Linked DNA regions of Spirosoma aureum. The protein of the gene in region 1 interacts with the protein of each later gene in a pairwise test. Links are inferred from orthologs where the notes say so. Each region holds a gene or a part of one and is shown on either strand. Other genes may lie near its edges. The genes, in order: G8759_RS00180 and def.

The links.
Region 2: the proteins of G8759_RS00180 (region 1) and def interact in binary tests that used the Escherichia coli proteins (3 or more experiments, as listed by UniProt). The link is inferred for Spirosoma aureum from one-to-one orthologs.

The regions. Positions count from the first base shown.
Region 1 is NZ_CP050063.1:39,040-54,529, reverse strand. What follows is about bases 12,585-15,490. They hold G8759_RS00180 (aspartate-semialdehyde dehydrogenase), read right to left. Parts: upstream 14,592-15,490; coding sequence 13,578-14,591; downstream 12,585-13,577. Other genes in these bases: bshC (bacillithiol biosynthesis cysteine-adding enzyme BshC), read right to left, coding at 15,323-15,490; G8759_RS00175 (5-formyltetrahydrofolate cyclo-ligase), read right to left, coding at 14,703-15,287; G8759_RS00185 (ABC transporter ATP-binding protein), read right to left, coding at 12,698-13,468; G8759_RS00190 (ABC-2 family transporter permease), read right to left, coding at 12,585-12,640. Also shown: G8759_RS00230 (serine hydrolase), read right to left, coding at 1-982; G8759_RS00225 (arginine-tRNA-protein transferase), read left to right, coding at 1,422-2,069; G8759_RS00220 (class I SAM-dependent methyltransferase), read left to right, coding at 3,318-4,103; G8759_RS00215 (response regulator), read right to left, coding at 4,175-4,618; G8759_RS00210 (PAS domain-containing sensor histidine kinase), read right to left, coding at 4,724-7,240; G8759_RS00205 (hypothetical protein), read left to right, coding at 7,515-7,739; G8759_RS00200 (hypothetical protein), read right to left, coding at 7,940-8,383; G8759_RS00195 (Na+/H+ antiporter), read right to left, coding at 9,294-10,913; more of G8759_RS00190, read right to left, coding at 10,973-12,584.
Region 2 is NZ_CP050063.1:342,638-358,068, reverse strand. What follows is about bases 7,697-10,543. They hold def (peptide deformylase), read right to left. Parts: upstream 9,483-10,543; coding sequence 8,910-9,482; downstream 7,697-8,909. Other genes in these bases: G8759_RS01445 (XdhC family protein), read right to left, coding at 10,182-10,543; ruvX (Holliday junction resolvase RuvX), read right to left, coding at 9,553-9,966; G8759_RS01460 (amidohydrolase), read right to left, coding at 8,053-8,838; G8759_RS01465 (HAD family hydrolase), read left to right, coding at 7,697-8,069. Outside these bases: G8759_RS01485 (TonB-dependent receptor), read left to right, coding at 1-2,675; G8759_RS01480 (IPT/TIG domain-containing protein), read left to right, coding at 2,723-4,399; G8759_RS01475 (RrF2 family transcriptional regulator), read left to right, coding at 5,052-5,546; G8759_RS01470 (DUF4301 family protein), read right to left, coding at 5,634-7,151; more of G8759_RS01465, read left to right, coding at 7,362-7,696; more of G8759_RS01445, read right to left, coding at 10,544-11,351; G8759_RS01440 (xanthine dehydrogenase family protein molybdopterin-binding subunit), read right to left, coding at 11,470-13,689; G8759_RS01435 ((2Fe-2S)-binding protein), read right to left, coding at 13,686-14,192; G8759_RS01430 (carboxylesterase family protein), read right to left, coding at 14,306-15,431. UniProt on the Escherichia coli protein: Removes the formyl group from the N-terminal Met of newly synthesized proteins. Requires at least a dipeptide for an efficient rate of reaction. N-terminal L-methionine is a prerequisite for activity but the enzyme has broad specificity at other positions.

The DNA.
Region 1 (15,490 bases):
ATTTAAGTCCTGTGTTGGTTAAAATGTTAGCATTGTCGTAGCCAAGTGTGTCCCGGCGCATAGCATCAGCCACGGGTTTGGGTAGGATCTTGTAGGTATTATGAAGCGCATTCATGAACGTAGCCATTTGCAGAGCCGACATATTCCAGCCGCGCTCACCGTTAGTTAAGCTCATGTCGCCCCAATCGGTGCCCTTTCCGTTGGGCGCAGCCCATTTGTAGCACAGAGCCGGGTTCGTGTCAGTGGGTTTGCAGGCCATGTTGGGGGCAATGCCAATCTTATCAAACACGTTTACCTGGCAGTAGTTCATATAGGCATCGGTGTATTCCTGCGCCTGCTTCTGCTCGACTTCGTTGATTTTCTGGACTGATGCATTGTCGGGCATCGGCGTCATCGAATAACCACCAGCCACATTCGGGATCAGGAACCGCATGAGGGCAAAGTTCATATTCTGGTAACTAAAGTTCAGCCGTGACGATGTAGCTCCTACAGCCATGGCTGCCTTCAACGACCCATAGTCAGAAAGGACATTTTTGGGAAAGCCACTTCGCATGGCCAGGAGTTGTCGAAACGTAATCGTTTTGATGCTGCTGTGCAGTGGCCAGTGTTTAGGCAGGTATGACCACATGGGCGAATCAATGCTGATGGTTTTGGCGTTAAGGGCGTGCAATAGAGCCGCAGCCGTCACGGTTTTGCTCACGCTGGCTACATTGATTTTGTCGCCCACACCCATCTTACGCTCGGGGGCGTCGGCAGCCTGACGGGCATTGCCCCCGGCACGGGAGGCCCGCAGCGAGCCATCGGCAAAAACGACGATTTGGTAGCCCATCACGTCGGGTTTGATACGCGCTTCAATATCGTCGGCCAAAGCGGCTACGTCGAGCGTTTTACCATTTTTACCAACTTCGGCGTTTGGTTGGCAGGCGTTGAGTAAGGCAATCAGGGCAAGCCAACTGGCTGCTGAAATAGGAAACGTTTTCACAGTTGATGTCGTCTTGATTTGTTCTGAACAAAGGTAACCGGCTGCTCAGCAGCCTATCAAGCGCATAAATCCGTTTCCTGACGGCGATTTTTACTGATTTTTTTTGCTGCGTAGTCCTACGTGTAACTGGTGTATATCGACGACCAGCCGACGGTCGTGCTAGATGGAGTTGCTACACTTGCACAGGCTATTTTGCTGAGTTTATTAAAGCGTACTGCTTATATTGTCATTTTGTAAGCCTGTAAAAGTCATTTTTTTTGCCACCCGACCATTTGGCCTGGAATCCAGACTGAGCTGTGAACCAAGATTGCATTTTGTCCCGTTATATCGTTTAGTTTGGTGAATGGTCAAAAAGACATGGCATTGGGCTTTGCCTTCTTAATACATATAGATTTAATTTGAACGCTAGTAGCAACCGCTGAATCATACGCACCAGAAGATGAAAGGAACTAAGCTGGACTTGTGCCTGAGTATGGGGTATTTTCGGATGCAGCAGGACATTTTTACCTGCCACTCTGTGCTATTTGATAATGCGCTCTATTCGGTTCACTGGTTGCGTATTACGCTGGCAAATGTTGACTACGGAACAAAGCAACTTAGATTGCTTAGGAGTAATGAGAAATTTTCGGTCGAGGTCAAGCCTTTCGTTCTTACCGAAGAATTAGAATCGCTTTATTCGCTATATAAAAGTGCCATTAATTTTGACGCTCCCAATTCTGTAGAAAGCTGCTTGCTGGATGGCGATACATATAATGCATTTGATACGTATGTGATTGAAGTGCGGGATAGAAATCAGTTAATTGCAGCTGGGATCTTTGACAATGGCTCACAAAGTATTGCTGGCATTATGAACTTTTACCACCCTGCCTATCGAAAGCATAGCTTAGGTAAATACCTGATGCTACAGAAAATTAATTATGCCCGACTTCAGCATAAAGCTTACTACTACCCTGGTTACTTAGTTAGCAATTATCCTAAGTTCGATTATAAATTATTCCCTTGCGAAGCAGCAACCGAAGTATTTGATAGTAATAGGAGAAGCTGGCTACCTTTCTCGTGGGAAACAATAACTGCTTTATTAGCCTGATAATCACTATTGCCATTAAAAGGTAGAGGTCATCGCGTCGATGCGAAAATCATCGACGCAATGACCTGACACAAAAATGCCCGGCCATCAGCCAGGCATTTTATGCAATTATAAATCAGTTTTACGTACTCGTACTTATTAAATTCTACGGTTTAGTCTTAATCCGCTCTTGATTCCGTATTACTATCAAACACATTAAGATAAACCGTTTCTTCCCGTTCATTGATGTCTGGTTAGACAGGTGTAGCTGATTCTCCAGGTTCGATACCTTATCAGAAAACTGTAGTTGTATTCATTGATACGGACAAAAACCAAAAGGTAACAGAAAAAGCAGGGCTCATCGTAAGGCCAGAATTTTATCCTTGCCTTGAATGGAACGGTTAACTACCGAAAAATCAATTTTATACGGGAAGGATAGGGAATTAGGCGCTATTTCCCATCTGACACATAAGTCTGTTTTTGTATAAATAGGACTTTAGAAGGAATACGGGTCCCCGCCTGGCTATTTGCTGGGCAGGGCTTTTATATTAAATAAAGCCAACTTGTCTATTCTGGATCACATCAGGAAACATCAATAAATATGTATCAGGAAATTTTAAACGAGTGCAGTGCAGTTGGTTAACAACGTCTGGCCGCAGAATAATCATTACCTGAGCATTACTTGAAATCGTGGCTATTTTAGCTTTTTTATCTGTGTATTTGACAAGAAAAAACATAAAAAATAGTAATATAAAGGGTGCATTAACAAATTTATAGTGATTTATGGCAGTAATTGACGTAAATTAGGGGGATGAATCAAGATACATACACAGCCATACCTGATACTTCGGACTCGAACTATTGGGAATTAAAGGCCGCCAGTGGTCAGGACCGCAGTCAAACGTTTGTGCCCAGGGACAAGGAGCTCCACCAAAAACTGAAGACTCAAGCCTGGAAAGCCATTCAGACCTCATTGTCCCACAGAAACAGAAAGATTAAGTATTAAGCTGTAAAAGAAATAAAAAGCCGGTGCTCGATAACTAGTTATCGAGCACCGGCTTTTTTTGTAGTCTAGGCGTCAATAAAAAAAATAGATAATGCCCCGATCTGCTTTCACGCCATCAGATCGGGGCATTTTTAGTTTCGGCCATAACTTTTATCAACACGGCTTTAACTTTTTTACCGCTTTACTATAAACCTGCTATCGAACTTTTTTTATACTAATACTATATGTTAACGCAACTGCTTCCACAATTCTTGAAAAAGCCAATGAAACAGGCTTACACGAGCGCAATTGATTACGGCGAATTACTGCTGGGATTCCGTGATGTTTTGACTCCACCTCGTTCCAGAATTTTTATTGGCGCTGGAGATTATAAAGTAGTAGGCCAGGAGTTTAAACGACATTTTATTAACATCGGTGGATTAAAGCCACAAGAATCGGTATTAGATGTAGGTTGTGGTATTGGGCGGATGGCTGTTCCTTTGACCAATTATCTCACTGCCCCTGGTCGTTATGAAGGGTTCGATATAGTCGGGCATGGAATCGATTGGTGCTTACATAACATTACACCCCGCTTTGATAATTTCAATTTTCAAGTGGCAGATATCTACAACAGCCACTATAATCCATCGGGAAATTATCAGGCTTATAATTACCGATTTCCTTTCGACGATAACAGCTTCGATTTTGTTTTTCTGACTTCGGTTTTCACGCATATGCCCGTTCAGGAGGTTGACCATTATTTATCCGAAATCAGCCGGGTGCTTAAGCCGGGCGGGCGCTGTTTTTCGACCTTCTTTTTATTGAATGACCAATCGCGTCGACTTATGAAGACTGAAAATAGCACCTATAATTTTCAATATAAGTTAGATGGTCGGTATGTTTTTAGTTTAGAAGATCCGGATTTGGGTACAGCCTTCGACCAGTTTACCATACAGACTATGCTGGGGCGCTACGGCTTATCGGCTCAAAATTTTATCTATCCTGGCAGTTGGTGCGGACGAAGAAATACCGCTACTTTTCAGGATATTGTCGTCGCCTATAAACGATAAGATTTGCAGACCGTGAGACGCGGTCTGCCTCAATCAGATCTCAATGAAGCGTTCGGATCTTTTCCTGCCCGTTAATTTTCCTTTTCATGTCTAACCTCAAGCAGGGTAACGGTCTCAAACCAGTAGGTTCGTAAGTTACTCAAATAGGTTTTCCAGTCGGCATAACTAAAAGGCTTAATCGTAAAGGAAGAAGCGCCAAATATGTAAGCACGCTCAACTAACTTAGCCGTTTTACGGGCCGATAGCATGACCACGGGTAATAAACGACCTTTGGGGTGGGCTCGTAATAAGGCCAGAAAATCTAACCCATCTACCTTGTCTTTTAAGTCTATATCCAGCAAAACGAGTTTCGGACCTTTTCCCTCCAGGTTATCAATATATAACTTGGCGTCTTCGAAACTAGTGATGTGAATGAAGGATGCCTCTGGAAAATTAGTTTTGGCAGCTCGCTCAAGAACTTCTGCAACCAGCGGGTCATCATCGACGAGTAGAATGGGAAACAACGATTTCTGCATAAAGGATTAGTTGTAAGCGCTAAAAAATACGTAATGTGAACAAAATGAGATAGATCATGCTAGTTGAAACGAACAGAATTGCGTCTATTATACAATTTCGCCAATCTATTGTAGCGGTAAATACACACTAAAGGTAGCTCCCTGGCCGGGTTGGCTGCTAGCCGTGATAGCTCCACCATGGTTATCGACTACTTTTTGGCAAATGGCTAAACCTACTCCTGTGCCCGCAAATTCATTTCGACCATGTAGGCGTTGAAATACCTGAAAGATGCGATCTGCATATTTATCCTCAAAGCCAATACCATTATCGACTACCTCAATACGACAGTAAATTGTTGCCTGCTTGGTAGGTTTTATCGAAGGAGGGAGGTCGGTAGCCATCACATAATAGGCAATTACGTTAATCTGGGGTAAAATCCCGGCTGCCGGTTCGCGACGACTGAATTTGAGGGCATTGGACAATAGATTCTGAAAGAGCTGCTCTAATTGCAGAGCATCACCCTGCACACTGGGTAAGGTGCCAATCTGGATTTGAGCATTACTTTCTTCAATGGCTACCGATAAATTTTCCAGTACCTGATCAATAACGCTGGTTAGTGATACCGAAGTCTCTGATACGTGACGGATTGAAATGCGGGAAAAAGCCAATAAGTCTTTTATCAGCATCGACATGCGGCTGGCTGCCGACTGCATCCGTTCCAGATAAGCCAGTTCTTCGCCCTGGGAACTGATGTAGCGAGACTTTAGTAAATCGCTGAATTGTTGGATTTTACGTAATGGCTCCTGTAAGTCGTGAGAGGCAATGTAGGCGAACTGCTCCAGATTTTCATTAGAGCGGGTAAGCAGTTGATTGGACTCTTCAAGTCCGATGTTAACAGAAGCAACTTCTTCATTAACGGCCGTAAGCTCCTCATTGGTAGCTGCTAACTCCTCATTTGTTGCCGCTAATTCTTCATTGGCGGTTTCAAGTTCCTCAGTCCGCTGCTGGATTTGCTGTTCCAGCGCTAACTGAATTCGACGGTGCTCGGTAACGTCTTGTGCTGTACCACTTAGTACAGCCGGATTTCCGTCTGAATCAGTGAAAACCTGTGCCTGAGCGTGAATAATGCGTATTTGACCCGTAAGTCGGTTAATGATGGGATGTTCATTATCATAAAAACCAGATGAGCCGGGCTGAATGACAGCAGCTATAGCATCTGCAACAGACTGTCTGTACTCGTCTGGTAAGGGGTTATAGGCTGCTTCCAGGTCCTTGGTGCTTTCTGAAAAGCCGAGCCATTTCATAAAACGGTCCGAATAATGAAACGTGCCGGTTTGAATATCTAGGCTCCAGGTAGCCAGCTCGGCCAGTTCGATGGCACCCCGCAAGCGTTGTTCGCTTTTTTCCAGGCTCTGCTTGACCAGTATCAGATCTGTTATTTCGGCGGCCGTGTTCATTACACCATATATCTGGCCATCTGCATCATAAAGAGGAGTGAAACTATAATTGAAGTAAAAGGGCTGTAATGTACCATTTACCTGAATATCTACGCGCTGATTCCTGGCATGGAAAGCAATACCCGTTGTATAAACACTGTCTAACTGAGAGTAGATGTGCTGATCGGCTAGTTCGGGTAATATCTCCGAATAGAGTTTCCCAACGACATCATTACCCTTCCCCCATATATTGATAATCGACTGATTGGCTAGCTGAATGCGCATTTGGCGGCCTACATAGACACCAATAGGAAATGGCGCGCTGGCCACCAGACTGCGCAGGGTTTGCTCACTTTCGATTAAGGCTTGTTCCGCTCTTTTATGTTCGGTTATATCCTGTAAGGTACCATTAAATCGGTAAGCTTTTTGAGCCTCCGTGAACCATGCTTTTCCTTTTGCCTTTATAAACCGCTCCTGCTGAGTTGCTGGATGAACGATTGTATATTCAATGTCATATCGACCCCCTGATCCATAGTGCAGGGCATCGTTAATTGCTTCTGCTACCCGTTGTCTATCTCTTTCTGCAATTGCGTTGATCGCTAAAGGCAGTTCAATCTCATCGTTGGGTTGTAGGCCAAACCAGTGTTTCAAACGGGCATTGGCGGTAAATCTATTCGTGATTGGGTCCAGATCCCAGGTGCCTAATTCAGTGGCCTCAATGGCAAATGTCAATTGTTGATTACTTTCTTCAAGGTGCTTTAAATTCGTTACTTTTTGAGTGGTTTCGGTGCACGTAACAAACACGCCTGCAATACGATTCGATTCGTCAATAACGGGGCTGTAACTAAATGTCCAGTAAACATCGTCAAGCTCCCCATTTCGGTAGATCGGTATAAGCTGATCCTCACTCCAGGTGGCTTCTCCACCAGCAAGTACCTGATCTATCAACGGTTTAATAATAGGCCATGTTTCTGGCCAAACCTGGGCACCTGGCCAACCAAGTGCATCGGGGTGCTTACCTTCCTTCCCCAGGCTTGGGCGATAGGCGTCATTATAAAAACAAAGATGTTGCTCTCCCCAAAACAAAAACATGGGGAATTTTGAATTTAGAATAATACTCAGGGTAGTTCTCAGGCTTTGAGGCCATTGGTCTGGTGTACCGATTGCGGTCTGTTCCCAATTGTACTGACGGGTAAGTTCACCCATCTCACCACCCCCTCTTAAAAACGGATAGTTTGTATTTGTAGCTGCGGTTTCCAAGGTAAAAATAGAGCTAATCTTCCAGGAGTGTACCTATTCTGGTTTATGTACAAGCCACCGATTTCGGCGATTATTTCCTGATAGAAGAAAGGTTTATTTCAAACTATAATGGCTTACTACTGAAATATGATAGACTCGGTAAATGAGCGAAATGTTTTGACGAAAGTAGCCTATAAACAAAGCCTGTGCCAGGCTGGTTATAAAGTACTCTCACCACATCATGGAAAAGACAGAAACCCAGGATGGCATTACCATTACGGCCTACCTACACGACGACGGCCGGGTGATGCTGGACAAGCCAATGCAGGTTCGTTTTGAGTTGCCCGATGGGGCAATTTATAATGAAGCGCTATATCCCGAATCGGCCGACGGGCTTAACTATGGCGGGCTATCATCCCAGTTCACCTTTGTGAAAGCGATCAGAGCTATCAAGTCAGCCCTGTAGCAAGCACAGCTGAATCAGCTATTTGACTGGGGTAGTCTATTAGTCTGAAGGACCTATTTGATTTAGTTATGTACTATTCGAATATGTAAGTATAGACCGATATCTGTACAATATGATCTTTTGCTACATAAGATTCCGACAAATACAATAATACTTTATATTTAAACCCGGCGGCTTGGCGCAGCTAAGACTATAGAAAATTATAGCTTCCTGAATTTGAGTGATTCTGTTCCCTGCTGGCCATCCATCTTGTACTGAAATACATTAATTTCTTCACAAGTCATTGTCAGTAAACCCACTGCTCTGGTTGAGATGAGCTTTATACTGTAGCTTACACATCCTCCCTGAAGATCTGTTCTGATGACCTGCTGGCCTACCTGAGCACTTTTGTAAACAAGGCTGTCGCCAAGTTGACCATTAACTGTGGCTACCAACGCCACGTCCACCCGATCCGTAGCTACACGTTCGATTGTTAGCCGAAACGTTTCCCCTTGAATAGGAACTACGGCATTGTTAGCTTGGGCTTCATAGGTGCCGGAAATAGTCTGTGCAGGTTCAGGCAGAACTATCCTGTTACTAACACAGCTGGTAATACCGACTGCCGATGCAAGACAAAGGCTGGTTAGAAGTTTACTCGTGGCCATCTGTGTTTTAGGAATGTGTTCAGTACGGAAACGAAAGAACAGTTATAACCACTATAAACGATCCTATGAACTACTTCGGGTTTGATGAAATTTCCTTTCGAAAGAAGCTTCAATAAATTTCTAAATTTTTGTAAACTAAGGATAGTCAGGGATTTAAATGAAAAGTTGATATAGCATGGTAATGGCAATTCATGTAGATACAATAATTATTGTACTTTCTTAAATTAATAGCGTCGAAGTAGTGTTAAGTTGATTACAAAGAAGCTACAAAGGTTTCTTTCAGTACTATGAAATATGCTATTGACTCCATCTTTACCAGCCTGCTTATCATTATACCATTACTGATTTACGGGCTGGCTGACATTTCCATGTGGCTGGCTGTAGGAAAAGGCCAATACGTGCAAATTATCGGCTTTCCTTTGTATTGTATGCTTTTCTTATGGTTATCGAATTCGTGGTTAAAGTGCTACAACCAAAAAAAGATAAACTCCTAAGTATAAACTGCATTACACTTATGTTGAGGGTTCAATGAGACGGCCGCCGATACTACGATTTTCGGTAGTTTACCAATGTATCGGCAGACCGTAAATCACGGAGCGTAACTGAGAGACCGAAACTATCGTTTTTGCGGTTCATCAGGTAAATGAGCAGTTTCGCCATCACTAAAATAGCCGACTGTTAAAGCAGTCGGCTATAAATGTTTGTCAGAACGTTGAGTAAATCAATCCATCCTTAACGTTTTCCGGCCTGGAAAGTCTGAATCAACCTGAACCGATGAGGAAACGGCCTTTCAGAATTTCAATAACGCCATTTTTTATGCTGGAATAACGATCAAATCAATCTCATCGACACTTTCCATCGGCAGGATATAGTGAATCCGCCTGAAACAAGAAAACCGGGAAGCATCAACCTACTCGCCATCTCCTTCCAACAGCTCTTCTTCCAAATCAAGCCGGTGCTCGACTAATCGAATTACATCGTCGTCATAATCTGGCAGTCTACGAAATGAATGTAGCTTTTTACGCTCCTGTTCGGTCACATTCAGCATGATTTTTTGGAAGTGACCGAGCAGGAGAATTGCCTGTTGTCTAGTGCCATCATCACTATTGGCTTCCTTTAACAGGTGTAATTTGTGCTTTATAAACTGAACCCGGTGCTGAAGCAGAACACTTTCTTCAATATCAGCCTGATAGACGGACTGCAATTCGTCAAAAGCAGCTTTATAGAGGGACAAATCGATCTCTAATCGTTGCTGATCATCTGATTTGGCATCCGCTAATTCTTTAGGCTTGACCCGCCTGATTACCCAGGGTAGCGTAAGCCCCTGACCGACAAGCGTGACGATGATGACCACAAACGTGATAAAGAGAAAAAGAGGACGGTTTGGAAATGGCTGTCCATTGGGCAACAGCAATGGAATCGCTGAGGCCGAAGCTAGCGAAACCACGCCCCGCATGCCTACCCAACCGGCTACAACTGGGTTTCGCCAGCCTGGCCTGCTCTGGGCAACCGTTATAAACCGACTTATGTAGCGGGTAAAGACCGTACTGGTAAAGCCGGAAATCATTCGAACAATAATGACAACGAAGGTAACAACTAAGGCATAGTTGAGGGCTGTCCATATAGACATGTTCTGGATCGACGCGGTGATTTCGGTCAGTTGAAGGCCGATCAAAAAGAAGACGACGGCGTTGAGGATAAAGACAACCGACGACCAGAGAGCCGCAGCTTTCAGACGGCTCTGGTGGGGAAAAACAAAGTGAATCTGGTAGGCAATGAACAAGCCGCCACTAACCACAGCCAGTACACCCGAAGAATGGACTGCTTCGGCTGTAATATACATCAGGTAAGGAAGCACGATTGAAAAGGCAACATCCAGATTGGCATTGGTCGGTAGCCATTTATAAATGGCATAGGATAACAGACCAAACGCCAGGCCGATACCAATACCCGAAATGACGACGAGCGCAAACCCGGTTACCGCTTCGTACCAAACGAATTGATGAGTAGTAATAGCCGCCAGCGCAAATCGAAATAAGGTCAGGCTAGTGGCATCATTCAGCAGGCTTTCTCCCTCTAAAACAGAAACAACACCTTTGGGGAGCTTCGTGAATTTTAAGACGGAAACAGCTGCAGCCGCATCGGGGGGCGAAATAATTGCGCCCAGCAGAAATCCCTGACTCAAGGTAAATCCAGGAATGAGCCAATGACTCACAAAGGCGACGGCGGTAGCGGTTGCCAATACATAGCCTAAAGCCAATACGCTGATAATTCTGCGCCACTTCCATAAGGCTTTCAGCGACATATTCTGGGCAGCATCAAATAAAATCGGTGGTAGAATGACCAGAAAAACTAGCTCAGGGTCAATATGAATGGCTGGGATGGCTGGCACAAAACTGACAAGCAGGCCAGCCAGTACCAGAAATACGGGATAGGCGATCTTCAGCTTTTGGGCGAGAACAACCAGTAACGAAACACAAAAAGTAAGTCCCAGACAAAGGAGGATAAGGCTTTGAAGGTGTCCTGGCATAATACGATCGGGAGGTGACAGAAAGTGAAACAACTTTTTCGGTCAATGCTTAACTGGCTTCATCCCATCATAATCTGGCTCCAATCCGTTTGTCTGTAGTATCGAAGTAAAATCCAGAAGGTAAGCACAGACAAGGGGAGCGCAATCCAGGTGCCGTATGGAATGTAGGTTAAACCATAATGGGAGAATCCAACAAGTCCTAAAACAAGACTGGTCAGTAAGCCGCGAGCGGTGTTGCTTTGTTTTAGGGCGTCCTGTGCGGTAGAAAATGGCATGTAGCGGCTCGATAACAGAGCCGCGCTTATGAGCATGACCAATGAATTGCTGAACGCTAGTAATACATCACTAATTTTATCGATTCCGTAGCGATAGAGAATGTAGCTTGCCAGTAGGCTATAAAATGGGAGCAGTAGCTTGATAATAAGGGCTTTTAGTGAGCCAGACAAGAGATCGCCGGGCGTTTGTATTGGTGCGCTGCCGTATATCCAGGAGGCCCGGTAGTTATCAGAAACACTTAGTTGATACTGAGCCACCATTACATACAAACCCGCAAAATAAAGGGCAAACAGATAGAAAAAACCACTTGAGCCAAAGCTGGACCCCTGAAGCGACATAACAATAACATAGGCCAGACCGAACCCCAGTTGTGGGTAAGTCTTAAGCTTGAATTTACGATCGCGACCAGTTATACGCCACGTAAAGGCAAAAGCAGCCCGTTCGAGCGCGTTGTCCGTAAACCAGGCCGATAGCTTGTCGATCCAGGCTACTCTACCCGGTTGACTTGTTTGCGTTGAGGTCGCCAACGGAACAGGCTGGCTTTCCTGATCCATACTGCCAAGCTTCTGCGTGAAATTGGTTGTCAGGAACCGGTTCATAAACCACAAACCCAGAATGGGCGTGACGATGGCCAGAACCGCAAAAACCAGGTGTGTGGAATCCAGAATGGGTTGAATGACAATTTCGATGGTGCCCGCCATCCACATGGGCGGAACCAGATAATGCCACCATTGAATGGCAAAAGTTTGCGTCAAAACTTCGGTACCGATCAGACGGGGCAGAAACTGATAGCCTCCATAAAACAGCACTGCCATCACTATCTGAAAATAATTGATGACTTCCCGTAGCTTCTCCTCACTGATAAATCGCATGAGCAACAAATAGAAGATGTTGGTCAGAAATACCATCAGCACGGCCGATAGGAGGCTCATTACTAAAAACAGTAATCCCGCAATCGCTCCGAAACGATAGCCAATGAACAGGATAGCAACTACCGACAGCGACAGGGCGATAGCAAACAAATAGCTGGTTATATGCACTACACGGGCCAGCCAGAGCGTACGGCTGCTCACGGGTCGGGGTAGAATAATCTGATTGTCGGACGAATCGAGAATGACCGATGAGAAGTCGGAAATAAGTGTCATGGCGCATAAGGCCATGATGTAGGAAAACTGAAGGGTAAGCGGGAAAAATAGCCGGTCTTTATCAGGAGTTGCCAGCATACCTAGGCTGATCAGGCCACCGATGAAGGCATAGATGGCCAGAATACGCGTGAATGTATTCGTACTCTCTGCGGATGATTTGCCATAACGACCGAGCGTAATACTGTTTCGGCGATTGTCCATTGTCAGCTTTACCTGTACAATGGCGCGCAATTGGCCATAGTCGGCACCCATTGTTTGGAACAGTGGCTTTAGTCGGTCAAGAAGCCAGAGAATGATAGTGGTCATGCAGGTAGAGAAGGTTGGACACTGAACTTCGCAGGATTGCGATCAGAATCCAGTATCTTAAAGCTTAAGCGTATGAATAAACTCTTCGGCCACGCTCGTTTGGCCGTCGCTCCCTGTAAGCTCGGCGAATAGTTGTTCGAGTGATTCGGGGCGCTGGTGCTGTAGCTCGGCGAAGGTGCCATCCGCGATGATCTGCCCCTGATTAATAATGATGATCCGATCGGAAATCTTCTCAACAACATCCATAATGTGCGAACTATAGAAAATAGTTTTGCCACTGTTGGCAAGCTGGCGGATAATTTCTTTAACCAGCACAACCGCATTGGCATCCAGGCCCGACAATGGTTCGTCCAGAAAGATAACATCCGGGTTATGGAGCAGTCCCGAAATAAGCAGCACTTTCTGGCGCATACCTTTCGAAAAGGTACTCATCCGAGCTTCGACATGATCGCTTAACTGAAACAGACGAAGTAGTTCAAGGGCTTTGCGTTCAATATGAGCGGTGTCCAGTTCGTATAACTGGCCAATGAATTGCAGGTATTCCATGGGAGTAAGCGTATCATACAAAGCAGCATTCTCTGGAACATAACCAATCCGGCGTTTGATGTCGATCGCACGGGTCTTCACGTCCATGCCAAGTACGGTAGCCTCGCCTGAATAATCGGGTAACATACCGATCAGAATCTTGATGGTAGTCGATTTTCCGGCGCCATTCGGACCAATGTAGCCTACTACCTGACCAGCCGATACGCTTAGATCGATGCCTTTAAGAACGGGGGTCGAACCGTACGATTTATTAAGGTTCTGGAGTTGAATGACTTGGTCCATAGAACTGGGCAGTAGGGTATCATTTTGTTAACAGGTATTGAAGATACGCAAAAAGTCCCGCCCGGTAGCAAACCGAACGGGACTTTGGGTAATTAGCCGGGAAGAATGGTTACGCTACTACTTCGCCTGCTTCCACCAGATTATGTTTCAGTAAATATTCGGCGATCTGAACGGCGTTTGTTGCCGCTCCTTTACGAAGGTTGTCGGCCACGATCCACATGTTCAGCGTCTTGGGCTGGCTCTCGTCACGACGGATACGACCCACGAAAACTTCATCTTTCCCGTGCGCTGTCAGCGGCATTGGATACACTTTATTTTTCGGATCATCCTGTACAATAACGCCTTCTGCATTCCGCAGCAACTCAACGACTTCTTCCAGTTCGAAGTCATTCTCGAACTCAATATTCACCGCTTCAGAATGGCCGCCAATGGTCGGGATACGTACCGTGGTAGCTGTGACCTGAATGGAGTCGTCGCCCATGATTTTTTTGGTCTCATTGACCATTTTCATCTCCTCTTTCGTATAGCCATTATCGAGGAACACATCGATGTGCGGCAATACGTTCAGGTCGATCGGGTGCGGGTATACTTTGGCAACGCTATCATCGCCATTACGTTCAGCAAAGAGTTGATCAACAGCCGCTTTGCCCGTACCCGTCACCGACTGGTAAGTCGATACTACAACCCGCTTAACGGTATAACGGTCATGCAGGGGTTTCAGCGCAACCACCATCTGAATGGTCGAGCAGTTTGGATTGGCAATGATTTTATCCTCGGGGGTCAGCGTGTTTGCGTTGATTTCAGGAACGACCAGTTTTTTGGTCGGGTCCATACGCCATGCCGACGAGTTATCGACAACGGTAATACCGGCTTCGGCAAATTTAGGAGCCAATGCCAGCGATGTGCTGCCACCCGCCGAGAAAATCGCAATGGCAGGTTTGGCTGCAATGGCATCCTCGAAGCTAACGACCGTGTATGGTTTACCCTTGAACTCCACCTGTTTACCAACCGACCGCTCGGAAGCAACAGGAATAAGTTCTGATACCGGGAAGTTACGTTCTTCCAGAACCTTCAGGATTTCGCCACCGACCAGGCCCGTGGCTCCAACGACTGCGATTTTCATGCTTTTAACGCGGGAGAACCCCGCTTTTAACTGGTTAATAAAAAGCGGGTTCTTCGCCCGCACTACATTTTGGAGTGCAAAAGTACGGTAAAAGTTTGAGGCACAGTATAATTATTTAGAAAAAAACCAGACTTGTTCCGGTGTAATGCAGACTGCTAGTGGAATATCAGTTTGCTCGATTCCATCAATAGGATCGACCGGTTCTGCTAATGATAAACCAACGGTCAGGCAATCGGGTCGGCAGTTGGCCAGAAAACGGTCGTAGAAGCCACCTCCATAGCCAACCCGGTGGCCGCTTTGATCAAAGGCCAGGAGTGGTACAAGGACTATGTCGATACTGTCGGCCTTAATAGCTAATGATTGGTCGGAAACAGGCTCGGGAATGCCCCAGCGATTTTCGACTAAAACCGTATTGGGTGTAAGCTCGTAATGAGTAAGATGATGGGCCTTTGTGTCGGTTACAGAAGCAATAACCCGAACCGCCGGAAAGTCGGCCCAGAGCCGATGAATAATCGGCCAGGTATTGACCTCATTCTGGCATAGGATGGGTAAAAAAGTATGGACAGTAATGTTACCATCCATCCAGTTCTGATTAAAAAAGTGCTGGCAGATTTTTTGACTTCGGGCTTCAATCGCTGCTGCTGGCAACGCTTTTCGCAGACCAAGGTAGTAGCGACGTAGTTCAGCTTTTGTCATACGGCAGGTCACGTTAACCGACCTCAACGGAGGTATTATTCGAGGCAAAGCTGCATTCGGTAGTCGAAAGGATCAAATACCGACAGCATTTTTTGAAGAAACTTCCGATCGTTCAGGTAAAACGTCAGGAAATTTTCACTACGCTCCTGCAAACCACCATTGGGGAACAGTTCGTTCTTAACGGCCAGCAACTGCCGAACGCC
Region 2 (15,431 bases), 310 kb from region 1 along the record:
CCGCTGGTACGCAGAAAGTTGTTATCTCCTACATTTCGTATCAAACGAAAGAAATTCCAAATGTTCGGATTGAGTCGGGGAACACCACGGCCATTGAAACCGAACTGGACGAAGAAGGTAAATCTTTACAGGAGGTTGTGGTTCGGGCCAACCGGGCAACCAACACTGAAGTAGCGGTTATCACCGAAATCAAACAGCTGAAACCGATAGCCGTTGGTATTTCAGCTCAACAGATCGTGAAATCGCAGGATCGCGATGCGGCAGCGGCCATTCGCCGGGTTCCGGGTGTAAGTATTGTCGATAACCGCTTCGTACTGATTCGCGGTCTGGCCGCCCGGTATAATTCGGTGTTAATCAACGATGTGATCACACCATCGACCGAAGTAGATACGCGGTCGTTCTCGTTTGATCTGGTGCCTAGTAACATCATCGACCGGATGATTGTCTTTAAATCCGGTTCAGCTGACCTTCCCGGCGACTTCGCGGGAGGTATCGTTAAAATATATACAAAGCGCAGGCCCGAACAGAATTTTACGGATGTGGCCTTAACGGTCGGTTATCGTCCAAACACGACCTTTCAAGGCGTTCAGTCTCATTCTCGGGGCGGTTTAAATGCATTAGGTTTCTGGAGTGCCGACCAGCAGCTCCCAAGTAGCTTTCCTAAAAGTGCTGGGACCTTTGATGCATTAAACCCGGCTCAACGGGCAGCTTATGCGCGACTACTACCGAATACGTGGGGTTTGAATACTGTTTCGGTAATGCCCGATATTCGGTTTGCGCTCAATACCGGGCGCCGGTTCGACATTGGCAATGTACGCGTCAGTAACCTGACCAGCATTAACTATGCCGTTACAAACCAGTTTGCCAACATTGATTTCAAACTGTATGATAATGGTACAGTTGCCAACTCGGTCGCATCGCAATACAATGATGCTAACTATGCACGTGGCACTCGTTTGGGTATCCTACACAACTGGTCAGCTCGTTTTTCGCCAGGTTTCAATTTAGAGTGGAAAACACTCTTTAATCAACTTAGTACAACCGAAACCGTTATTCGTACGGGGCAGGATATCGCCAACAACAACGATGTACAGAGTTTCTCGGAGCGGTTTGAAAACCGGAGCATATTAACGACACAGTTAGCCGGCGAGCATACCATCAGTGAGCTGACTAAGATTAACTGGGTTGGTAGCTTCGGGTATACCGGACGTTGGGAGCCAGACTGGAAACGGGCTCGTTACACACGACAATTGGCTTCAACCGGGCCATACACAATCGTAGCTCCCAATGACCCAACGCCAAGTGAGGTAGGTCGCTTCTATTCAAAATTACATGAATACGTCGTGTCGGCCGTTGCTAATGGTGAGCATACATTTGGTAATCCAACGGATCGTGAACCCAATCGTATTCGGTTCGGGGTCTATGGCGAACGCAAAAATCGGGATTATGCCGCTCGTTTTTATGGCTATTTATCCCCTTCCTTAACTGCCCGGCAGCGGAGTGTCGGTACGGCTTTTTCGCCTGAATATGTGAATGGCCAGGGTGGGGAGAATGGTGGTTTTACCATTCTGGATGGAACAAGAGATCTGGATTCGTACCGGGGCATCAATAGTTATGCAGCGGGTTATGTCAGTGGTGATGTCTATTTCGGCCCAAAGGCGAACCTAACGGTTGGCTTTCGGGGTGAGTATAACGACCAGAGTATACGGGCAACCGTTCAGGGCGTCGATAAACTGTTAGCATCGAACAAAATTTTTAGCCCGCTACCTTCCGTTAATTTCACGTACAAGCTAAGCGAACGGACAAATCTTCGTCTTGCTTACTCATCGTCGGTTAACCGTCCGGAAATTAGAGAGTTAGCCCCTTTCCGTTACTACGACTTTAATCTGCTGGCCGATATTCAGGGAAATACCACACTAACGACCGCAAAAATCCAGAATATCGATGCGAAATGGGAGTTTTACCCATCGCCCAATGAACTGATCTCGGTTACGGGTTTCTATAAGCATTTCAAAAATCCGATTGAAGCGTTATTGCTGGTTCAAACCAATACGCTGGCCTATACCTACTTCAATAGCCAGTCGGCTCAGAACTACGGTGTCGAAATTGAAGTACGCAAAGGATTCACAAATTCGTCCAGCCTCTTCCTGCAAAACCTGTCGGTTGTTGGTAATCTATCGCTCATCAAAAGTAAGGTCACTGTTGGGGACGTTATTACTGCTCCCGACTTGAGCGGACAGATTAATCCCTACAGAAATGCTACTGATTCTGAGCGCCCCCTGGCTGGTCAGTCGCCTTACCTGATCAACCTGGGGGCCTACTATACTGCTCCAAACTCGGGCTGGCAGGGCAACATTCTGTATAACGTATTTGGCCAGCGAATTTTTACAGTTGGTAACATTCAGAATCCGACGATTTATGAGATGCCACGCCATGTGGTTGACATAAACGTAACGAAGCAAGTTGGCAAGAAAATCGAATTGCGATTGGGTATTCAGGATATCTTAAATCAACCCGTTCGTTTTGCTCAGGATTTCAATCGTGACGGTAAAATTGGTAGTGACGTAACCTCACAAACTGCTAATGCCGATCAGAATATCCGTCGGTTTAAACGAGGTAGCTACTACACGCTCACTGCTGTTTACACATTTGGTCGTCGAACAATAATCCCTTAACCAACACGAATCACCAACAATCAACGAGTTAATTAACCCAATCAATTATGAAATTTCTCAAAAACTGGCAGTATTCATTGCTGCTTTTGTTAGGGCTTACAGTAACGTTCACCGCGTGTAAAAACGACGATGAGCCAGCGGCCGTGTTGAGTGTCACAGGCATTAATCCAACGTCGGCTCCAGTTAGTAGCACTATTACCATTACAGGAACACTGTTCAACTCAACACCAGCCAGCAATACTGTAACCTTCACGGGTAATGCAGTGGCTACAGTTGTTTCGGCAACACCAACCCAATTAGTAGTAACGGTTCCAGCCGGCGCACAAAACGGAACGATTACGGTTACAACGGGTGGCCAGACCGCAACCAGTTCGCAGGCATTTTCGCTGAGCGCCCGTACGGTAGTGACTGTAACAGGCAGCCTTACTGCAAACACAAATTGGACCTCTGATAATATTTATTTGTTGAAAGGCTTTGTGATTGTCGATAACAACTCAACGCTGAACATCCAGGCCGGAACCATCATCAAAGGGGCTGGTAAAGCGGATGATCCGTCTGGGCAACAGCGCGGAGCTACGCTTATCATTCGCCCAGGCTCTAAAATCAATGCCGTAGGTACGGCCTCGGCGCCAATCGTTTTCACATCGAATCAACCCGCTGGTTCACGCAATTATGGTGACTGGGGTGGTATTGCCATCTTCGGTAAAGCACCGATCAACCAGCCGAGTGCAACCACATTTGAAGGTGGTCTTCCAGGAACGGTTGGTACGTTTAGTGATGCCGCCGACAATTCAGGTACGATGCAGTATGTACGGGTTGAGTTCGGTGGTATCGCTCTGCTGGCTAACAGTGAAATTAACGGTATATCGCTCTATGGCGTAGGATCGGGTACCACATTGGATCATATTCAGGTTTCCTACTCTGGCGACGATTCATACGAATGGTTTGGTGGTACGGTAAATGCTAAATATCTAATTGCTTACCGTGGTTTCGATGACGATTGGGATACTGACTGGGGTTTTTCAGGAAAAGTACAATATGGTTTGTCACTCCGTGATCCGAACGTAGCTGACCAGTCAGGTTCGAACGGTTTCGAGTCGGATAATTTTAACCCCGGCGCACCCGCTACGGGTCCTAATGCTGGTCTGCCATTAACGGCTGCAGTCTTTGCAAACATGAGTAACTTCCTGACGAGTGGCACACCACCAACCGGAAATACATCGGGCGGTAGTGGTCCTTACCAGTCGGCGATGCACCTACGTCGGAATACGAGCATTAGCATTTTCAATTCGGTCATGGTTGGTTATCCAGAAGGTCTGCGTTTAGATGCTCAGACAGGAACGACCAATACGCTGGATAATGCAACGAGTGGCGCATTACAATTGCATGGTGTTGTAATTGCTAATTCAACGACTCCCGTTCGCGGAGCACAAGCTATCACCGACGCTCAGGCGACAACGTTCTTCAATACAGCCGCTTATAAGAATCAGATCATTCCTAGCGCTAGCCTGGCTACTCTATTGTTGAACGCTCAAACGTTCAACCTGAGCGGTACGCCAAACTTCTTACCACAGACAGGATCACCGTTGCTAACGGGCGCCATCTGGGATGGTAAAGGAGCTGATGCTTTATTCACGAAAGAAACCTTCATTGGTGCCTTTGGTACCACAGATTGGACGCAAGGCTGGGCTAATTGGAACCCCCAGACCACGTCTTATAACTAAGCAGTTAAGTTAATTTTCATATTGGTGTCGCACGAAAGGGCCGGGGCTTTGCACCGGCTTTTTTCTTGTTATAACCGTATCGAATTCTTCAACGCTGATTCTACTATTGGATAAAAAGACAAAGTACAGCCAAAGGTGCCAGATGAAGCCGTATATAGTAATACGTAAGGACGTAAACAACTACACAGGTTAAGGGTATTTCATCTGATGAGTGACTTCTATAAAAATGAATACACTGACTTTTAGACTGTTGCATGCCTGATCTATGATAGATAATAACGAATTTTATTCGGAGAATTGATCTGATTCATTGTATAACATACCCAAAAGTTCGTACGTTTGCATGAATTACTTACTATTATCCATCAAAATAGGATAGATAGTATATAAATAAGCCATTTATTGTGTTACTTGGAAACTCAATACTCGTCTAACAGCCAATTAATCCTATTGAACTCTGAGACAGAGTAGTTAAGCGATTGAGTAATCAGTTGATCACCTACAGGATAGTTGATGGTAAAGTAGATTGACGCAATTTTGGTATCGAGCACTGAAAACGCCAAACCTTTAGCGCTTACCAAGTTGTATTAATCTAGTAAAGGTCATACAGTTATCCAGGTAACATTGTCAAACCCTAAAGTCACCGTAACAGATGATTTCAAAAAAAGCTAAGTACGCTATTAAAGCCCTTAAGGTTTTAACCGAAGAGTATGGGAAAGGCCCTGTGCTGATCTCCTATGTTTCTGCTAAAGAGAATATACCTAAGAAATTTCTGGAAGCTATCCTGCTTGAACTCCGTAACCATGGAATTCTTCAGAGTCAGAAAGGCAAAGGAGGAGGGTATCTATTGCGTATTGATCCAAGCCGGGTTAATCTGGCCCAGGTCTTGCGGGTTATTGATGGACCGATTGCGCCAACGCCTTGTGTATCATTTAATTTCTACGTGAAATGCGATGATTGTAACGATGAAGTAACTTGTGCGCTAAAGCCAATTATGGAACGGGTTCGGGATGCAAACCTGGACGTTTATGAAAATACAACGTTGCTGACGTTCCAGAAAACAGAGTCAAATCCAACAAAAGAAATTTCCATTGGCGCAGAAAATGGTGAGCTCGCTGAAGTGTCGGGTAACCGGATCTCTGCTTAATATTATTGTTCTATAAAACCGTCGGGTTATATAAGGGTAAAGATCTGGCCTCTTTATCCATATATAACCCGATAAGTTTTAATACCTTTAGCTCGGCTGGTGTTCTTTACGGAGCAGATCGTTTACCGTTTTGACCGGGTTGAACGTTATCAACGGGACCTCCACAAAAATAGTATTCCAGTCGGCCATTGCACCGTTCCAAAGGCCGGGCAACTCCTGAGCTTTGAGGTCTTTCCCATCTTTCGATTTCGCCGTAATAAATCCGGTGAGAGGATCGCGATAATTTGTCAGATCATACTTCCGGCCATGATGGTCTTTCAGGCCGCAAATTAAATCTACTGGATTAAAATGCGTTGCTTCGTCGAAGATGGCTTTCTGATCACCATCGGCCAAATCGATTTGAGCTGATTCTACCACTTGCAGGGATACGGAACCATCCTGGTTTTTGGCCCAGAAAGGTCCTCCACCGGGTTCACCTACATTCTTGACCATACCGCAAACCCGTACCGGACGATCTAATTTCTTCCGGAAGTAAGCCAGTTTTCCCTCTTTCGAGAGACTGTCGAAGCCATCGGGCGGGAGTGTGAATAACGTCCGGCGGAACAGTTCGTCGGCTTCGGCCAGATAGCCTTCGCTCACATCGCTGGACTGGCTTTCCAATAGACCCTGCAAACGGGCAATCTGTTGCTGGGCGTCGAGAAGGACAGCAGCCAATACTTTCTTATAGGTAATCGTCTGTTCTTTAATATCATCCGGAACAACATTGTCGATATTCTTAATGAAAACGATATCGGCATCAATGTCGTTAAGATTCTCAATCAAGGCACCATGACCCGCTGGCCGGAAAAGCAGTGAACCATCGGCATTACGGAACGGTGAATTGTCAGGATTGACGGAGATGGTGTCCGTCGATTTTTTCTGCTCCGAAAAGCTAATATCGAACGTTACCCCAAGCCAGGCTTCATAGTCCGCTTTTTGTTCTTCGATCAGTTTCTCAAAACGGTCGCGGTGTTCGGGCGAAACCGTAAAGTGTATCTTAACCAGCCCATCCGAATTCGCATATGCGGCTCCTTCAACGAGATGCTCTTCAACGGGAGTCCGTGGGCCATCCATATAGCGGTGAAATTTCAATAGACCTTTGGGCAGACTGCCGTATTCCAGCCCTTCTTCCGTCAGTAGAAATCGCAACACTGTTTGCCGTTCATTGGCGGCCACGGCTTTATCCAGATCCTGACCTTTGGCAGCCATGGCCGCTTTCAGATCTTCATAAAAGGCGAAGTCGGTCAATCGGGCAAATACTTCATCCGTTGATTTATCGGATTTCCCATCAAGTGCTGCAAACAGCGACTTGAACATACGCGTAGCGGCTCCGGAAGCGGGTACGAATTTAACCAGATCGCGTTCGTGAGCCGCAGCATCGAAACGATGAATGTAATCCGGCAACTGATCTTCATTAATCCGTACAATGCCATCGCCTATTGTAGCCGCTTTGATGACGTTGAGGTAGGGAAAACCATTTACAAAGTACTGTATCTGCTTGTCGATCTGCTCAGGGGTAACGCCCTGCGCCAGAATCTGGTCGTGATCTTGCTTGGAAAATTGCATAAGGTAATGGAAATAATAGCGTTAGGAACGGGCGGCAAATTGGCTATTTCGACAATGTGACGCAAATCAAATTTTAAGGAAGTCTGCCAATTTAGTAATTGGCCAATTAAGTAAACCTGAAATTGAGGTCAGTTATCAAATCGGAAATTTAGTAAAGAGACATTTTTTTAATTAGCCAGTTACCTTTGTTCCCAAACTTATGCTACAACTATGAAACTGATAGCTTTCGATGCGGACGACACACTTTGGGTAAATGAGCCCAACTATGTCAATGTTAAGGAAAAACTATGCGAACTGCTGTCGCATCATATTGATCAAACAACACTGTCGCAGCGGTTTTATGACGCACAAATGCGTAACCTTCGGGTGTTTGGTTATGGAGCCAAGAGCTTTATTCTTTCCATGATTGAGACTGCCATTGAGTTGACCAACGGAGCCATTACCGGATCAGAAATTCAGCAAATCATTGACGTTGGAAGAGAGTTAGTGGAATTTCCAATTGAAGTGTTCGACGGGATTCATGAAGTGCTGGAAACGCTTTCCCAACAGTTCGATTTAATGGTGTTGACAAAAGGGGATCTGTTCGATCAGGAGAGTAAAATTGCCCGCTCCGGCTTAGGACATTATTTTAAGCACGTCGAAATTGTCAGCGAAAAGAACGAGCAGGCCTATCTGGGAATACTCAAAAAATACAATCTTCAACCCAGCGAGTTTATCATGATCGGTAATTCACTGAAATCAGATATACTTCCTGTGGTGCATATTGGTGCACGAGCGATACACATCCCCTATGCCATTACGTGGGAGCATGAACGGGTAGGAGAGGAGCATCTGGAAGGGAAATCCTTTACAACGGTCGACAACGCCCGCGAACTTGTAGGTTTATTAGAGAAAGCTAAAACTAGAGAGATAGCGTAAAATCATCGGCATCCAGATTGGCCGGAAACTTTTCGCGAAAGGCGCGCAGGTCATCTAATGATAAATGCTGCTGATGACTGATTTCTGTGTCTGCCTGCCGGAATAGAACGTCACCTTTAAAATCAATAACAGCCGAGTCGCCGGAGTAGGGATGCTGATTGCCGTCGTTACCAACCCGATTGACGCCAATCACATAACTTAGATTTTCGATCGCCCGTGCCTGGAGGAGTGTATTCCAGGCATTACGCCGGGGAGCTGGCCAGTTGGCAACGTAGAGTAACAGATCGTAGTCAAAATCGGTCGATACCAGGCTACGATTGCGGCTCCAGACCGGGAAACGAAGGTCATAGCAGATAAGCGGACAAATTCGCCAGCCTTTCCATTCTTTGATAATTCGCCGGGTTCCGGCGGTGTAAACACCATCTTCGCCCGCCATACGGAAGAGATGGCGTTTGTCATAGGTATCAAACTGTCCATCGGGTTGCATCCAGATGAGCCGATTGAAATAATTACCCTTTTCCTGAATGACATAACTCCCCGTAACAACGGCCCCGGTTTGGGCCGCCATCTGCTTCAGCCACCGAAAGGTGGTGAGGTTCATTGGCTCCGCTACAGCACGTGCATCCATCGTAAAGCCAGTGGTGAACATTTCGGGCAGAACGATGAGATCCGTCGATTCTGGCAGAGAAAAAATACGCTCCTCCAGCATAGCCCGATTAGCCACAGGATCATGCCAGTACAAATTAGGTTGGAGGAGGGTGATGTGCACAGGAGATGAATAATATGGAATGAACAATGCAGAATGACATGAACTATTACTTATTCATTCTACAGTCCTCATTACTTGGGAAACTTCATTCGATACTCTGCGTCTGTCTTGCCTTTGGTAATGTCGGCCAGCTTTTTCTTGATAAGCTGACGGCGCAACGTAGGTAAATAGTCCGTAAAGAGTTTTCCTTCCAGGTGATCGTATTCGTGTTGAATAATACGAGCGGCCATGCCTTCATACTCTTCTTCGTGCTCGTTCCAGTCGGTGTCGAAATAACGGATTACAATGATCTCTGGCCGGAAGACTTCGCCCCGAATGCCGGGAATGCTCAGGCAACCTTCCTCAAAACCCCAGTCATCACCAGCCTCTTCAATGATTTCGGGATTGATAAAGACTTTCTTGAAACCAACCAGACTTTGATCGATGTCTTCCTCTGGCTCGTCTTCGTTCAACGGTTCACCATCCACTACAAACATGCGAATGCTCTGGCCAATCTGTGGTGCCGCCAATCCGACACCCGAGGCCGCATACATGGTTTCGAACATATTTTCACTCAACGTCTTGACGTCAAGGCTACCGGGCTCAATGTTCTTAGCCCTTTTTCGCAGCACTGGGTCGCCGTAGGCAATTATTGGGAGAATCATAATTCAGTTTCCAGTATCCAGTACGTAATTTCTGCTCAACAACTGAAGGCAGAAAACTATATACTCGATACTATTTTTTGCTTTCCATATATGATTGGAGAATGATAGCCGCACTGACTTTGTCGATGTTGCCCTTCTCGCGTCGATCTTTTTTACTGCTTCCGCTGGCAATCATGGCTTGCAGGGCCATGGCGGATGTAAAGCGTTCATCATGCCAATAAACCGGAATCTCGGGCAAAGCGTTCTGCAAATGCGTGACGAACTTGCGGACACGGGGTGTATTATCCGTATCGGTTCCGTCTAATCGTTTAGGTAGCCCAACAACAAAAGCGTCTACGGGTTCTCGTTGAACATACGCTCTGAGGTATTTTAACAGCTCATGAGAGGGTACCGTTTCCAGCGCCGAAGCAATGATTTGCAACGGATCGGTTACGGCAATGCCGGTTCGTTTTGCGCCATAATCGATTGCCAGGAGTCGTGCCATATCAGATACAAAGGTATAACATTGAGAACAGTTTGGCGTCTTTTTGTGGTGTAAACGGAATTACGGTCTGCCCCGAATCGATTGATAGCTGCTTTGGAGACCGAAATACGAGGTAGAATAAACAAATACCCTCAGACGATAGCGTCGGGTTGGATTCCTGAATCCGGCCCGACGCTATCGTCTGAGGGTAGCTTTGAGAAGTTTATAAACCAGTCTTAAACGGATTCAATTGTAGAGTTGGCAAACGTTGTCGGTTGGCTGGCACTTGTCTGGATGTTGGTTAGGCGCTCATGAATTGGTCCAGATTTATCTTTAAGGAAACCGCCCGAGCCTTTCGTGAAAAAGGCCTTTATTTCGGCCATAATTGACAAGGCAATCTCATCGGGAGTCTCTGCGCCCAGATCGAGGCCGATAGGCGCATGGACCCTATTGAGAGCTACTTCTGAGAAATTCAAACCATCTTTCTCAAATTCAGCCTGCATTTTATCAAATCGTTTGCGTGGCCCTAAAATACCAATATAGGGCACATCGGTCGCCAACAAAGCCTGTAAAACAGCTCGGTCGTAATTGAAATTATGGGACATCAGGACGGCTGCTGTTCGGCTCGTAATGGTGATCTGATCAAGAACGGCCTGACGGTCGGCATAAAGAACGCAGGTCGCGATCGGAAAACGCTTTGGCGACAAATGCGCAATGCAATCGTCGGTAACGGTAACCTGCCAGCCAAGATCACGGGCAAGTTTGGCCACCGGAATGACATCATACCCAGCTCCGAAAATAACTAACTCAATACCAGGATCAATTCGCTCAATAAACACCTCGGCACTTCCTGATTCGACAAAATAGGTCTGCGTGAGTGGCTTGCCGGTTTTGAACGTAAGCTGCATGTCATCCTGCAACCAGTCGGGCAAAAGACTTGCTGATTGATCGGTCAGAACAAACCGATTGCCCGGAATAAAACCTGTTGCCTCGTCGCTTTTCAGAATCGTAGCCAATACACGTACATCCCGTTTCTGGATAAACTCATGTAATAAGGCCACAGGATTCTTTGGATCGGCCGGATCAATTGGTTCGATCAGAATGTCAATGATACCGTTGCAGCCTAATCCTACGCCGAAGCTATTGGCTCCATCGTCCATTGTGTCGTATGTAACAACGATCGGTACGCCATCGAGCATGACCTGCCGGGCTTTTCGGAGTGCATCGCCTTCCAGGCAGCCACCGCTGATGGCCCCTTCCCAGCGGCCATCATCAGTGATGAGCATCCGTGCTCCTGGCCGACGATACGACGAGCCTTCAACCCACACCACAGTTGCCAGAGCTACCTTGCGCTGTGAGAAGTCAATTTGCTCAAAAACCTCAACGATGCGGGCTATTTCTTTCATGCTATAATCGATATACGGCCTCGTGGTTTTCGGGATTCGGTCCTATAAACTCGTTCAGGAGCCGTTCCGTGCTGAACAGCCCAATCAAATAGTTTAAACCATAAACCGTGGCCGCTGTTTATACTTTCGCTAAATCAAAGGGTAGTCGTCGGATGCGTTTGCCTGTAGCGGCAAAAACTGCGTTGGCTAAAGCCGGAGCCAAAGGCGGTAATCCGGGCTCACCAACACCTTTGATCTTGGGTCCTCCTTCGGCTAAAATAAGCACTTCGACTTCAGGCATCTCGTTAATTCGAAGCATCCGGTTTTTGTCGAAATTAGCCTGAACTGCACGACCTTGTTCAAATGTAATTCCATCTTTAGTCGCAGCTGTTAGGGCCATGGCAATAGCGCCTTCAACCTGCGCTTTGACCGTGTCTGGATTAACAACCGTACCAAGGTCAATGACACAATAGACTTTGTCGACTTTTACGCCACCATTTTCTGTTTTGGAAACTTCGACCACCTGACCCGCTAAACCGGCAAAGAACTCCCATTGTGCCACTCCCCGACCTTTTCCGGCGGGCAGCGGTTTATCCCAGCCCGAGAATTCTTTTAGTTTGGTCAATACCCGCTTGGTGTCTGATTCTTTCGTTAACATGGCCAGCCGGAACGCTATCGGGTCCTGGCCTGCTTTATGAGCCATTTCGTCCAGAAAACACTCGTGCGAGAAGGCCAGCGTCGAACTCGTCACCGAACGCCAGTAGGTGAGCGGAATGTGAACCTCAGCATGCACATAACGTGTGTTCACATTCGGAATCTCGTATTTCTGCTCGTTCGTACCTTCAAGCATGGTGCCATCGGGCTTGGCTTTATCATATTTGCCCGTTTCGCCCATCGTTGCATCAATGGAGGGCGAAATGACCTTATGTTGAAGAGCCACCGCCTGCCCATCACTCGACAATGCTCCGCGCAAAGCCGAATAGGTCATCGGGCGAAAAGGACCGAGCGTTGTATCATCTTCACGCGTCCAAACGACCTTAACCGGCTTCCCAATTGTTTTGGAAAGCAAAGCTGCTTCGCTGGCAAAGTCCTGGGTTAGCCGCCGGCCAAAGCCTCCGCCATTGAACAGCACGTGCACTTTTACGTTACTGGCGGGCACCTTAAGCACCCTGGCAACTTCGTCGATAACCAGGTCACCACCCTGCGATGAAACCCATAGCTCAACCTTGTCGCCGGGCTGATAATGGGCCAGAGCATTCATTGGCTCCATTGTCGAATGACTGACAATGGGTGTTTCATAGAGTGCTTCCAGCTTAACCGGAGCCTCGGAGTAGGCTTTATCGAAGTCGCCCAGACTATGGCCGACAACACCATCGGTTTTGGCTAGTTCACGGAGCGAATTGTCAAAATCAGTTGAATTGAATGTGTCGTGTCCTTGATGATCCCACTTAACTTTAAGTGCTTTTCTTCCTTTTAAGGCAGCCCAGTAATTTGTGGCAATAACAGCTACGCCTTCATATCGGTTTTTGCCAACGACCCTTTCCACCTTCACGGCTTGCTGCACGCCTTTGACTTTCAATGCCTGAGTGGCATCAAAGCTAACCAGTTTGCTGCCAAGCACCGGGCAACGTTCGATCGATGCATATACCATTCCCGGCGTTTTAGCATCGATACCAAACTGTGCCTGTCCCGTAACTTTGAGAGGTGTATCAGGGCGCGGTGCCGATTTGCCCAGAATTTTAAAATCCTTTGGATCTTTTAACGCCGGTGTTTTCGGAACGTCGAGTTTTGACGCTATTTCCGCCAATTCGCCATACGACGTTTTTTTGCCCGATGGTCGATGGATGATTTTCGCGTCTTCCGCGTAGCATTCCTCGATCGGTACATTCCATTGCTGACTAGCGGCTTTAATAAGCATTTCGCGGGCCGAGGCCCCTACTTTACGCATCTGCGTATAGCCGCCCCGGATGGAACCGCTACCACCCACTGCCTGCGACCATAAACCACCGAATTTGCTTTCGCCACCAGTTTGTTTGATCACAACCTTATCCAGCGAAACTTCCAGTTCTTCGGCAATGAGCGCTGGAACCGACTGGAATGTTCCCTGACCAATTTCGGGTCGGGGATTCATGAACGTAATTCGCCCCGATTTTTCGATAATGATAAACGGAGTCAGTTCGACCGATTCAAGCAGGGTTACTCCAGGCTGGGCCAATCCTGGCCGGGCGCTAAGATTCAATACAGGACCTGCAGTGGCTTCAGTTGATGAGAGCCCTAAGGCAAAGGCCGTACCCGTCAAACCGACTGCTTTCAGAAAGCCCCGGCGGTCAATGGCTGTTTGAGTTGGTTTCGCGCTCATCGTTTGCCGATTTTAGGAGTTGACTTAGGTACTTTCGGGGCCGACGCCATATCGGCAGAAGCGGTGTGAATAGCCTGCCTGATGCGATTATAGGTACCACAACGGCAAATGTTACCCTGCATAGCCGCGTCGATATCGTCGTCGGTGGGTTTGGGCGTATGTTTCAACAAGGCAACCGCCGACATGATCTGTCCTGACTGACAATAGCCGCACTGTGGTACCTGATGCTCAATCCAGGCTTTCTGAATAGGATGGTCGCCATTTTTAGAGATGCCTTCGATGGTTGTTATCTTATGACCTACCGCTGCCGAAACGGGTAAACTACAGGAGCGAGTGGGGCTACCATCCAGATGAACGGTACAGGCACCACACTGCGCTATACCGCAGCCGAATTTAGTGCCGGTTAACCCGACCACATCGCGGATGGCCCATAACAGGGGCATGTCGGCATCGACATCCAGAGTATGGGGCTGATTATTGATGGTCAATTTTACAGAAGACATAACCTAAACAGAATAGGATAAAGAGCGATTTCTGCCCGCTATGTTGCGCTGACGGGCAAAAAAACGCAACGAAAGTTAAGCAATTAAGCCCGAAGAACCACCTTGCTTCTTAATTACTTAGTTGATACGATGGGGCCAGCATTTACCGTTACAACGCCAGTTTCGGTGAGTGCTTTGGCCTCGGCATCGGGCACATGCCATGAATGATCAAAATAGCCGGATACAATCGGCGTTTTACTGGATTCTTTAAACAAAACGAAGTCTTTGAAGCCATTGATTGCATCAAGAGCCCGATTGGTGAAATAATTTGGGGTTTCAGTGCCTGCCCACCACGGTTGTCCGGAACTGATGGCTACATAGTGATTATTCATCGGGAAGATGTAAAATAAGCCGTAATCACTGGCCGCTGACGATAGCTGCATGGGCAATCGATCGCTGTATTGGTTCACCAGCTTGTTGGTTTCTTTGGTGCCAAATAGAATCAGATTTGAACTTTCCAGATCGCTTGGCCGAACATCTTTATCGGCCACAACATGCGGAAATACCATAATACGCCCTAGAAACTCCCCTCGATAGGTAGCCCAGTTGGCCGCCTGAGTCGCAATTTCCTGTCGTGTTTTCAGTACATCGGCCGATGGGTTATCGGCTGTGCCATAAACATACAGATGCCGACCGGCAATTGCGGCACTGATAGGCCCTTCTGCCCCTGCGTGTTTAGCTGTAGGCGTGGGTTGGTAAATACCCGCTTCCCAGCCTCCTTCACGTTTGACGAGGGTAAGCGAGTCACTTACCTGAGCACTTATAGCTTTACCATCAATAACGACATCGACTGGCCGTTTCGCTTTGAAGCTAGGATGCCCTGTCAGCTTAAGTGTTAATGCCCCCAGATTTGTCGTCGTGATATCGATGTGGTTGGCTCCAGAAAATTTTGCGTCGACATTGGCTAGCATACCAGGTGTTAGCTGGTCAATTCGAACCCAATAAGCTGATGGATATTTGTATTGCCGGGTCGTAAAGCGTACTCGCTCAGGAAAACGGTTCCGCTTAAACTGATTGAACCAGCCGAAGATAAACTCGTTCTCATAGGCCTGTACCCAACTGTCGTGTTTAACGCCGGGATATTCTTTATAGGTTACGTTGACGCCTAAATCCTGGAAACGTTTCACCCATTGCCGGGTGCCTTCTGGTTTCACCGCCGGATCGGCATCCCCCTGAAATAGATGCACCGGGAAATTGGTT